Regions from separate parts of the Anaerosinus gibii genome, predicted to be linked through region 3. Evidence: riboswitches for the same ligand, from Rfam matches in the RefSeq annotation. Region 3 holds a riboswitch; each other region holds the start of a gene.
The links. Region 3 has a riboswitch for S-adenosylmethionine ahead of metK (methionine adenosyltransferase). Riboswitches for the same ligand answer to the same signal wherever they lie in the genome.

Region 1 (4,251 bases), 1.1 Mb from region 3:
ATAAATTCAAATTTTATAAAGATGTTTTTTATATGGAAAACACATTAGAAAATCTACTAAAAGAATATGTCAAAAATCAAGGGGATTTTAACCGTGTGTTTATGATCATAAGCCAATCACTTAATAACTAATTTTTATTTTGTTAGGATTTCTTTTTACACAGAATTATACGAGTTCCCCGATAACGATAAAAAACACGCAATAGGTGAAGGTAAAATATCGCCTGTTGTGTGTTTTTTTGATTTTAGGAAAACTTTAATTATCAAAGTTGTTTTCTTTATATAGATTTTAAAATAGTTTCAGAAATATCGTTTATTAAAGGTTGCAAAGGTTGTTTTTGTTACTCCAAAGTTTCTATGGATGCATTTGGAATTTTGCAGGTGAGGTGGTATGTGGAGTTCTCTTATTGAGCATTTTTCAATAGCTCATCCATAATACTTTGCAAAACATCGTTTATTCGGGTTTGAATTGGTTGTTTTTGTTGTTCAAATTTGCTTATTTTCTCAGTTTTACTTTCTTCGGGTAATTTGGTAGCTCTGATTTCCTGTATTTCCTTATCTAGCGCTGCTAGTTGTTTCTTTAAGGTGGTAAGTTGTTTTTTCTTTCTTTCTAGAGTTGATTCAGCAGCATCTCTTAAACCTAGGAAAGGATGTGTGTTTAAAGTTTTTGCTTCGGTTTTTCCATTCGTAAAGGCTTCTTTTAATTGTTCGGAAGTATAAGTGACGCTGGCATCATCGCTTCCGAAATATTTTAGCTGTAAATCTTTGAAGGCTTGTCGATTTACCGGTCCTTTATATTGATAACCTATAGTTACATCCCACAAAGCACCGTTCTCTTTTTTGAAATCAGTATCTAAGGTGAAATGATCATAAACTGTTTCAGTTGCGTTATTTTCTGAAATCTGTATTCGCTTTGCATAGTCTTTAGCGGTATCTTCATAGCCTCCGTCATGCAATGCTTGAAGTAGTTCTCTGTTATTTTTATAAGCTCCTTGTGCTAATTGCGTCCATATTTCATCTGCTTCACGATGGGATTCCATAAAGTCTAATTTATCTACGCCGATGGAGCATAATGCTCCCATATAGCTATATTTTATTTCCGAACCAGTTGCATTTTTCCAGTCAAAACTTGGTGAGACAAATACACCAGATTTATTTTGTAAATCAGTGGCGAAAATTTTTATTTTATTGTATTGATCCTGTGTGTATATTTCTTTTTCAATGAATTTAGTCGCGTATCCGTCAGTTACTTGTACATTGGCATAAGCAGCAGTGCCCGCGAACATTAAATTATATTCAAGCATTGCTTTTTTGCCACCTTTGGCGATGTTTTCTTCCACATGAAGATACTTGTCCCAATTTTTCTTAATTTCATCTTCTTGATTAGGGATGCAGCCACTATCTAACATTCCGCGGATAAAATGAAATGTCCAAGTATTTATATCATCGCCATTTACAGTGTCGATGTTAGGTTCTGCTTGAACAATCTTATCGGTTGCAGATGCACTAAGTTTATCAAGGTGTTCAAGATATTGTTGTTTAAACCACTCCAATGCATCTTCAGATGTATTTTTCGTTAGCGAGACTTGGGTTTTAGCATCTTTCGATAGATTTTCGCATTGATAAAGCGATTCGATTTCTACAATATACGCCGGCTTTTCATTAAGGTTTGATGCTGTATCTGCGCTTCTGGACTTCGTTTGCATTGCATAGGCAGGTGGAATAGTAGACGCAGAATTAATTTTAGACATAGTGAAACAACTCCTTTTGTTTGGTAAATCTTCCATGACTTTCATAATATATATCGGCATTATTTGGGAAAAATTAAGAGGTATGTTATTTAGGTGCTTTTTATAACTCGGAAAAAGATTTTCCCACCTTTATAGGTGGCGGGCATGACTGTAACTAACAGGCGGTGAGCATATATCTGCCGCCTCGTTGAAACGTTGAGTGGTAAGTTTTCCAGAGGAAAACTTTGAACAATGACGTTATAAAGGGGATGTTCGATAATTTAAATTACGGTAAATGTTACAAGTATACGATTTTTTTATTGACAAGCGAATTTGTAAGTGATATCATCTAAACCATAATTAAATGAGAAGCTCTTATCAAGAGAGGTCGAGGGACTGGCCCGATGAAACCCGGCAACCGGCAGAAATGCAGTGGTGCCAAATCCAGCAGGAGTATATTTCCTGGAGATGAGAGAAAAGCAGTGTATAAATGATAGGCTCTTTTCCTCACGGAAAAGAGCTTTTTTATTTGCCTGGAAACAAATTCTTAGAGGGGGTATTTACATGAGAAAAAAATGGTTAGGGTTAGTTTTGGCTATGGTGGCAGCTTTGAGTATGACGGTAATCTCCGGTTGTGCTTCAAATAAAGATGCGGATGCTTCGGTAGAAAAAACATCAATAAAAGTTGGGGTAACACCAGGTCCTCATGCGGAGATTATGGAAGTTGTGCAAAAAGTAGCGGCGAAGGATGGTCTTAACATTGAAATTATCGAGTTTAGTGATTATATTCAACCAAATGTCGCGTTAAATCAGGGTGAAATTGATGTAAATAGTTATCAGCATCAACCATTCCTTGATGCACAGGTAAAAGATCGTGGGTATAAGATAGAAACTTTGGCAAAAACGATTTTATTCCCAATGGGGGTTTATTCGAAAAATTTAACGGATATTCATCAAATTCCGGAAAATGGTGTTGTAGCAATTCCCAATGATCCAAGTAATGGTGGCAGGGCATTAAGTATTTTAGAAAAAGCCGGGTTGATTAAATTGAAAGAAAATGCTGGACTTAGTGCAACTGCGGCGGATATTGTGAAAAATCCAAAACATATTGTTGTGAAAGAATTAGAAGCCGCACAAATTCCATTATCTTTAGGTGATGTCAGCCTTGCAGTAATTAATACGAATTATGCAGTTTCTGCAGGGTTAGTTCCAACAAAAGACGCATTGTTTTTAGAAGATGCAAATTCACCATATGCAAATATTTTAGTCGTTCGGTCAGCGGATAAAGAGAACGTAGCTTATCAAAAATTGGTGAAGGCATATCATTCAGAGGAAGTAAAACAATTTGTCAATGAACATTTTGCTGGTTCGGGCATTGCAACTTGGTAAATAGATTAAAAATAAGGGAGTGAATATCGTTGATTCAGCTATCGAATATAGAAAAGATTTATGATGGAGCATCGGGCCCAGTTCACGCATTAAAAGGCATTAATCTTCATATTAAGCGCGGGGAAATTTATGGTGTTATTGGACTTAGTGGTGCCGGGAAAAGTACATTAATTCGGTGTATTAACATGTTAGAGCGTCCGACAAAAGGAAAGGTCATTGTTGATGGCGAAGATTTGACAGCGATGTCAGATAGTCAGCTTAGAAAAGCGAGAAAAAGTATCGGCATGATTTTTCAGCATTTTAATCTGCTTTCTTCAGCTACTGTCTATGAAAATGTAGCGTTTCCATTAACATTAATCGGAACAAAAAAATCGGAGATAGAAAAAAAGGTTTTACCTTTGTTAGAATTGGTAGGACTTGCAGATAAAAAAGATCAATATCCTGCGCAACTAAGTGGTGGTCAGAAGCAAAGAGTAGGGATTGCGAGAGCTTTGGCAAGTGATCCGAAGGTGCTTTTATGCGATGAAGCAACTTCTGCGCTTGATCCACAAACAACGAAGTCTATTTTGGAATTAATCCGTGATATTAATCAAAAATTGCAATTAACTGTAGTTTTAATTACCCATGAAATGCAGGTAATTAAAGAAATTTGTGATAATGTAGCTGTGATAGAAAATGGTGTGATTTGTGAGCAAGGGACAGTGCTTGACGTATTTACGAATCCACAGCAGGCGATTACGAAAGAGTTTATCAGTGTAATTATCAGTCGTGATATTCCAGATGCATTTAAAGATGCCAAGATATCGCAAACGCCGATTCCAAATAGCAGTTTATTAGTACGTTTATCCTTTATCGGAAACTCAGCGGAAGAACCGGTAATATCTAGCTTGATTCGTCGCTTTGCCGTAGATACAAATATTATTTATGGAAATGTTGATCATATCAAGAGTACACCATATGGCACTTTGGTTCTTGAGATTACAGGGGAAGATGAAGAGATTCAAAAATCATTGAATTATTTACAGGAAAGAAACTTAGGAATTGAGGTGATTGGCTATGTCGCAGGACATGATAATGCTATTAGCTAAAGGGTTATGGGAAACGACGTACATGGTCTGTGTATCCTCGCTTAT
Region 2 (4,251 bases), 1.1 Mb from region 3:
TTTCAACGAATAATTCATATTTTACATTCTACCTTAGTTTGTACACTTTTTCCACAGAAAATGTAACTTTGTTTTTATAAATATAAAAAGGAACTGTTCTTAGTGTAAAAAACTAGGCTACGGTTCCTTTTTTATTTGAATTTAAATTTTATGTTAACTAAATTTAATATTCTACTTGAATTATTAATATGAGATTAACGTTTAGAGTTGATAGCTCATATCCACCAACAAAAGTATCATTCATATCTTTTGATTCACCCACTCTAACAGGAATGGGTACAACCACTAAAACTTTTGGCGCTATTGGAATTACGAATCAACGTGATGCTACAATCTTCTGGAACAAAACCACGGGAATTCTTTTCGGCAATGCAATCGGTTGGCAAGATCGCCGTAACTTAAATATCATAGAACGTTTTTTTGAAAAATTTGGTATAGAAATTGCCAATTCCGTTGAAAATACCTGCTTAGGTACAGCTTATTTAGCCGGTCTAGCAATTGGCTATGGGATTCATTAGAACAGCTTTCAAGCCAATGGCAACTAGACCGTTGTTTTGAACCAAAAATACCATCAGATCATCGCCAAACATTATGTGATCAATGGAAAAAATCAATTCGTCTTTCTTCAAAGTGGCTAAAATAAATAGAGATGACTAAGTCACCTCTATTTATTATTTCTAAATCCATATCCTTCGGAAATTGTCCTACCAAGAGCCAATACCTTTTCACAAATTACCGCTCTGCTCTTTTGCGGTGTATCATCTATTCCACTTTTACCTGGATAGAGCTGATATTTTTTTCTATATGATAAAGATGTAACATTTGGCATGATGACGTTTGCACCACCTTGTAATGCACGAAATCTTGCCGTCTTATCCAGTGTTTCCATTGCTGTTGTTGCTGGAATATTAATGTCTGGCATTAACAAACGAATGAGTGCAATCACTTTTAGACTCAATTCCAAATTGCCACTTCCACAATCTGCCAGCGGCGTTGCAGGATTTGGTATGAACGGCCCTAGTCCAACCATATCTAAAGGAAATTCTTTAAAAAACAAAATATCCTCCGCGATGGATTCTAGCGTTTGTCCCGGCAATCCAATTAAACAACCTGAACCAACTTCATACCCAAGCCTTTGCAAATCTTCCAAACAACGCACACGATTTTCAAAGCGCATTCCTGGATTCAATTTATGATATAACGATTGATCTGTCGTCTCAATGCGAAGTAAATAACGATCAGCACCAGCCTCTTTATAAGCTTTATATTCTTCATAAGTTTTCTCGCCAATGCTAAGGGTTATCGCTACATCCATTGATTTTATCTGCTTTAATATCGCTGTCATTTTATCTACCGAATAGCTATCATCTTCGCCAGATTGCATTACAATTGTTCTGTATCCTAACGCTTTTGCCAGTTTTGCTTCCGCAACAATTTCTTCTGGAGATAATCGATACCGATCTACCTCTCTATTTTCACATCTTAATCCACAATAACAGCAATTCTGCTTACAGTGGTTAGAGAACTCAATAAGACCACGTAAATGCACTTCATCGCCAACGTACCTTTTCCGTACAGAATCTGCGGCATTTGCAAGTTCGCTATAATCACCTAAAAGGACTTCTACTATTTCCGCTTTATTTAGCTGCTGGCTTTGCATCACTTTTTCGATTAAATTCATGTTTTCATCTCCATGACTGCATCATTGGCCAATTTAAATATAATTAGCCAATTCCATTATTATAGAAAAGTTTCGTTAAGTCAAATGGTGTTTCTTGATATACATAATAATTTAACCAGTTTCCAAACAATAGATTAGCTACGCTGCGCCATTTTACTAATGGCACTTGCGTCGGATCATTATTCGGATAATAATTGCATGGAATATGCATATCCATTCCGGCTTTAATATCGCGATCATATTCCGCTTTTAGCGTCATTGGATCATATTCAGCATGGCCTGTAATGAAAAATTGTCGTTTCTCCAGATTTGCCACTGCATAAATTCCTGCTTCGCCCTCTGCCTCAGAAAGGATTGTAAGTTCTGGAATTTTCTCAATGTCTTCTTTGCGAACTTCAGTATGCCTGGAATGAGGCACATAAAACTCATCATCAAAGCCTCTAAATAATGGCTCGTAATCTACATTTCTCGTATGTTTATATACACCAAACACCTTGGGGCTTACTGGATACTTTTTAATTCCATAATGATAGTATAAGCCCGCCTGTGAACCCCAACAAATATGAAATGTCGAATATGCATGCGTTTTACTCCATTCCATAATCTCACAGACTTCTTCCCAATAGTCAACTTCCTCAAACTCCATTTGTTCCACCGGAGCGCCAGTAATAATAAAGCCATCATAATTTTTATGCTTTACATCAGCAAAAGTCCCATAAAATTGTGTCAAATGCTCTTGAGATGTATTTTGTGGTGTATAGCTTGCAGTATAAATAAAATCAACTTCTACTTGAAGCGGAGAATTTCCTAAGAGCCGTAATAATTGTGTTTCAGTTACAGATTTTATCGGCATTAAGTTTAAAATTAAAATTTTTAATGGACGAATATCCTGACTGTACGCTCTATCATCATACATCACAAAAATATTTTCCTTTTCTAAAATGCTTGTCGCCGGTAAATTATTGGGAATCTTAATTGGCATAACTAAAACACTCCTTTATTCTCGTATAAAAAATCAAGTCCCTTTCTCAGAGAAAGGGACTTTTATTGCCACACAATCTCATCTTTCAGGAATTCTCCTGCTGGAATTAGCACCACTGCACCACGTGCCGGTTGCTGGGTTTCATCGGGCCAGTCCCTCAACCTCTCTTGATAAGAAATTTATTTAATTTTTGATGAATATACTACCACAATCTAAACCGCTCGTCAATGATATTATCCTGTAATTGATAAAGGTAAAACATAGCCAATAACAGCGATAAAATGCATCGCACTTCCAGCCAGAACAAACATATGCCAAATCGCATGATTATAAGGAACTCGTTTTGCCAAATAAAAGCCTGCACCTGCAGTGTAAGCAAGTCCACCAGCAATTAACCAATAAATCGTCTCAATCGGTACACTTTCCATTAATGGGCGAATAATGATTAAAGCAAACCACCCCATTAAAAGGTAACAAACCGTCGAAAAGATTTTAAAGCGTTTCACAAAGAAGGCTTTGAAAATAATTCCCGTCACAGCTAGTCCCCACATAAGTCCAAAAACAATCCAACCTAAAGTGCCATGAAGTGGAATTAATGCAAAGGGGGTATAATTTCCCGCAATTAGCACATAGATTGCAGAGTGATCAAGGAATTTAAAGAAAGCTTTCTTTTTCTCATTAGTAAAACTATGATACAAAGTAGATGCTAAATATAATAAAATTAAAGATACTCCATAAATCGTACCACTTACTAAGTGCCACAAACCACCATAGTTACCCGCAACAACAATCATTGCAATCAAAGCAGCTACAGATAATACAGCTCCAACACCATGCGTAATGGCATTAATTAGCTCCTCACATTTTGCTCTTAACATGCTACCTCCAAATAATTTATTTATGATATATATTATACCTCCCTTATAAAAAAATTGAAACAGTATTCGGCTTGAAATACAAGCCGAATACTGTTTCTTTTTGAGCTAGCCCTCTATTCTTTAGCAGCCCCAGCCGCCGCCACAACAGCAGCATAACAATATTATAACGATAATAATAAACCAAACCCAATAGCAATTTCCACCGCCATAAAAGCCCATAATAAAACGCCTCCTTGAAAGATAATGCAGCTCTTAGCTACTGTATACTATGAACCCAGACGCTTTTTTGCTACTATTACAATCATTACCTTCATAAAATTAAAGGAAACTAAAAAACAATAGCGAAAAAATAGTTGTTAAGCTATATCTATTGGAGGTAATCACTTATGAATCAGTCGCATTATGAATGGCTAAAATCACAAATTCCCATATTAATAGATAAAAAAATAATTTCATCAGATACAGCGCAAAATATCCTTAAACATTATGATATCGAACAAGAGGAAAATGACGATAAATTCAATCGTATTGTAACTTTCATTGGCGTTATCTTTATCGGGCTTGGGTTGCTCCTTGTTTTAGCCTATAATTGGGATAACCTAACTCGAGCATCTAGACTTTCAATCGCAGTAGGACTGTTATTCATTTCTCAAATCGCAATGTTTCTCGGAATCGTTTACAATAAATTAACAAATACCTATAAGGAATCA
Region 3 (4,251 bases):
AAGAGATATTAAATAAAAATAAAGAAATTAGATGCTCTATTTCAGCAACAACAAGAAGCCCAAGATTGGGTGAAATAAATGGTGTAAACTATTGGTTTACATCAAAAAAAGATTTTTGTGAAATGATAGAAAATGACGAATTGCTCGAGTGGGCAGAAGTTTATGATAATTATTACGGAACACCTATAAAAAAGCTTCAAGACATGTTAAAAGATAATGATGTAATTTTAGAGATTGATATTCAAGGTGCATTACAAATAAAGAAAAAATTTCCTAATGCAGTTCTAATTTATATTTTACCTCCTTCCATTGAAGAGTTGATTAAACGGCTGCATGACCGAGGAACAGACTCTTTAGAAGTTATTGAAAAAAGGTTAAGTTTAGCTCGTGAAGAAATTGCAAAAGCTGCATGCTATGATTATGTAGTTGTTAATGATAAGATTGAGCTTGCTGTAAAAAAAATCATGGCAATTGTCATAGCTGAGCGTTGTAATGTAATTAGAAATAAAATTTTAATAAGAAATATATCTGAAAGTAGAGGCGAATCTAAATGATTAATCCATCGTTAGATATTTTAGTTAAAAAAGTTGATAGTAAATATACATTGGTTGTATTAGCTGCTAAAAGGGCAAGAGAGCTTATGGACGGTGATACCTTAACTGTTCATACAAAATCAACGAAAAAAGTAACAAATGCTTTAGAAGAAATCTATGATAATCAAATATCGTACAAAAGAACTAAATCTGGCATAAAGTAGGTATTTCATATGCTACAAAACAAGAATATTATTGTTGGTGTTACGGGAGGAATTGCTGCATATAAAGCTGTTGAAATCGTCAGCCGTTTAAGAAAAAATGGTGCAAACGTCCATGTTGTTATGACAAAAGCAGCACAAAATTTTGTAACGCCTTTGACTTTTCGTGAAATCAGTGGAAATCCGGTTAATACGAGTATGTGGAATGATGTCCCAGTGTGGAATGTTGAGCATATTTCATTAGCTAATTTAGCTGATTTAGTATTAATTGTTCCGGCAACTGCCAATATTGTTGGCAAAGTAAAAAATGGCATTGCAGATGATATGTTAACTACTTTAATCATGGCAACGAAAGCTCCAGTTATATTTGCACTAGCAATGAATGCCAATATGTATGAAAATAAAATATTACAAGATAATATAAAAGTTTTACATACCTACGGGTATAAATTTATTAAGCCTGGATCAGGCCATTTAGCTTGCGGTATTAGTGGAATTGGAAGATTGGCAGATCCAAAAGATATTGTTGAAGAAATAAAACAACATTTTATTTCTAATCAAGCTTTAATAAACAAAAAAGTGTTAGTAACTGCAGCTGGGACAATTGAAGCAATCGATCCAGTCAGGTATATCGGCAATCGTTCGAGTGGAAAAATGGGGTATGCTATTGCAAAGCAAGCGGCTTTATTAGGAGCTAGCGTTGTTTTAGTTTCTGGACCAAGCTATTTACCAAAACCAGAGGGTGTAACATTAATAAAAATAGAAAATGCATTAGAAATGCGAGAAATGGTATTAAAGGAATATAAAGATGCAGATATTATCATTAAAGCTGCTGCGGTAGCTGATTATCGGCCACGTACTGTGGAAGAAAACAAAATAAAGAAAAATGAAGAGAGGTTAATTTTACAGTTGGAAAAGAATCCAGATATACTTCAAGAATTGGGGCAATTAAAAGAAAAAAATCAAATTTTAGTTGGTTTTGCTGCTGAAACTCAAGATTTGATTAAGTATGCCAAAGACAAAATCCAACGGAAAAATTTAGATATGATTGTAGCAAATGATGTTTCATTACCTGGTGCAGGGTTTAATATTGATACAAATATTGCAAAAATTATTTATAAAGATGGTAAAATTGAAAATCTTGATAAAATGTCTAAAGATGAACTAGCATGTCTGATTTTAGATAAAATAATTAATAAATATTATAATGTATCTTGATTTTTATAAAAAGATACATTATGATTAATTAAAATGAAATATTTGCTCATCAAGAGTAGTGGAGGGACTGGCCCAATGAAGCTGCGGCAACCATTGAATCATTCAAAACGGTGCCAAATCCTGCAGAATAGTCTGTAAGATGAGAGTGAAAAGCTCTCTTTCGAGAGCTTTTTTGATTTTAAAATATTATATTAGGAGGAATAGATTTGACTAAAAAACACCTTTTATTTACATCAGAATCAGTAACAGAAGGACATCCAGATAAAATTGCTGATCAAATTTCTGATAGTGTATTAGATGCAATATTAGCGCAAGATCCAATGGGAAGAGTTGCATGTGAAACATTAATCACTACTGGGCAAGTGCATGTTGTTGGTGAAATTACTACAAATTGTTATGTTGACATTCCTAAAATTGTAAGAAGAACGATTAAAAATATCGGTTATACAAGAGCAAAATATGGATTTGATTCTGAAACCTGTGGAATTTTAACTTCCATAGATGAACAATCTGTAGATATTGCCATGGGGGTTGATAAAGCGCTAGAGGCAAAAAAAGGTACTATGGATGAAGCTATTGAAGCAATTGGTGCTGGAGACCAAGGCATGATGTTTGGTTATGCAACAAATGAAACTGCGGAATTTATGCCATTGCCGATTGCACTTGCTCATAAATTAGCACGACGTTTAACGGAAGTTCGTAAAAATGGTGAACTTGATTATTTAAGACCGGATGGAAAGACTCAAGTAACAGTAGAATATGTTGATGGCAAGCCAGTTCGTATTGATACGATTGTTATTTCTACTCAACATGGTCCAGAAGTAGATTTAGCTACAATTGAAAAAGATCTTATTGAAAAAGTGATTAAACCTATTGTGCCAGCAGAATTACTAGATGATGAAACTAAGTATTATATAAATCCTACAGGGCGCTTTGTTGTTGGCGGTCCACAGGGTGATGCGGGCTTAACTGGAAGAAAAATTATTGTTGATACTTATGGTGGTATGGCTCGTCACGGTGGTGGAGCTTTTTCAGGGAAAGATCCTACGAAAGTTGATAGATCTGCAGCTTATGCAGCACGATATGTAGCGAAAAATATTGTTGCTGCAGGACTTGCTGATAAATGTGAAATTCAAATTGCTTATGCGATTGGTGTTGCTAAACCAGTTTCAATTATGGTTGAAACTTTTGGGACTGCTAAAATTGAGGAAACTAAAATTGTTCAGTTAGTAAAAGATAATTTTGATCTTCGTCCAGCTGGAATTATTAAGACGCTAGATTTGAGACGTCCGATTTATGCAAAAACAGCGGCATATGGTCATTTTGGACGTACTGATGTTGATTTACCGTGGGAACGCTTAGACAAAGTTGAGATTTTAAAAAAAGCTTTAAATTAATTATGCTAAAGGGACTCAAAAGAGTCCCTTTACTATTTTGATAATATGGTGAAAAGATGAATAAAGTAGCAAAAATATTTATAAATATGCCAATAAAAACGATTGCAAAAGGATATTCTTATATTGTTCCCGACCAATTTTCTTATCTTGATATTGGCTGGAGAGTTTGTGTACCTTTTGGACATCAGTATTTAGAGGGTTTTGTAGTTGAAATCGCTTTTGTTGAAAATTGTGATGGATTAAAAGAAGTGGTTGCTGTAATTGACAAGAGTGCTTGGTTTAATCAAGAGATGATGGATACAGCTAAATGGATAGCGTCATATTACTTATGTAGTCTAGGCGAAAGCATGAGGCTTTTTATCCCTGGGAAGAAAAGTATTAGCGTGGATTTATTTTATGAGGCGATAGCATTAGAGGAAAATGGGATAAATTGTTGCTGTATTTATAAATATTTGCAAGCAAATGGACCGCTTAATTTGAATTGCTTAAAAAAGTATTTTCCTACATATGACATGGAAAAAGTTCTAGAGCGACTATTAAGTGAGGGGAAAATTAAAAAAGTATATAAAATCCGAAGTAGAGCGAAAGAAAAATTCGAAAAATTTGTTATGATTAATGAATTTTGTGATAAAGATCCGAACATATATTTAAAAAATAAGCCAGCACAACTGCGTTTAGTAAACCTAATGCTAACAAAAAGAAAACTTCCACGAAAGACATTAATGGAATTTTCTTCTTCGGTAATTCATGCATTAGAGAAAGATGGCTTTATTCACGTTGTAAATGAACGAGTGTTAAGAGATAGTTACAAAGATTATCACTTCCAAATGGTAAAGAAATCTTTAAATCCGTCACAAGAAAATGCTATTGAACAAGTCACTG

Region 1: it holds a riboswitch for S-adenosylmethionine, as region 3 does, so the genes downstream of both, P3F81_RS00860 (MetQ/NlpA family ABC transporter substrate-binding protein) here and metK (methionine adenosyltransferase) in region 3, are expected to answer to the same signal.
Region 2: it holds a riboswitch for S-adenosylmethionine, as region 3 does, so the genes downstream of both, metA (homoserine O-acetyltransferase MetA) here and metK (methionine adenosyltransferase) in region 3, are expected to answer to the same signal.

Annotation. Positions count from the first base shown of each region.
Region 1 covers NZ_CP120678.1:202,758-207,008, forward strand. The annotation lists gene P3F81_RS00855 (hypothetical protein) at 404-1,750, opposite strand; SAM riboswitch class I at 2,102-2,204, shown strand; gene P3F81_RS00860 (MetQ/NlpA family ABC transporter substrate-binding protein) at 2,294-3,118, shown strand; gene P3F81_RS00865 (methionine ABC transporter ATP-binding protein) at 3,148-4,206, shown strand; gene P3F81_RS00870 (methionine ABC transporter permease) at 4,175-4,251, shown strand, end outside.
Region 2 covers NZ_CP120678.1:2,485,073-2,489,323, forward strand. The annotation lists gene mgsA (methylglyoxal synthase) at 1-13, shown strand, start outside; gene P3F81_RS11820 (FGGY family carbohydrate kinase) at 273-518, shown strand; gene hydE ([FeFe] hydrogenase H-cluster radical SAM maturase HydE) at 665-1,681, opposite strand; gene metA (homoserine O-acetyltransferase MetA) at 1,725-2,663, opposite strand; SAM riboswitch class I at 2,739-2,840, opposite strand; gene trhA (PAQR family membrane homeostasis protein TrhA) at 2,897-3,541, opposite strand; gene P3F81_RS11840 (DUF2157 domain-containing protein) at 3,928-4,251, shown strand, end outside.
Region 3 covers NZ_CP120678.1:1,350,660-1,354,910, reverse strand. The annotation lists gene gmk (guanylate kinase) at 1-554, shown strand, start outside; gene rpoZ (DNA-directed RNA polymerase subunit omega) at 551-757, shown strand; gene coaBC (bifunctional phosphopantothenoylcysteine decarboxylase/phosphopantothenate--cysteine ligase CoaBC) at 767-1,972, shown strand; SAM riboswitch class I at 2,016-2,118, shown strand; gene metK (methionine adenosyltransferase) at 2,179-3,369, shown strand; gene priA (primosomal protein N') at 3,426-4,251, shown strand, end outside.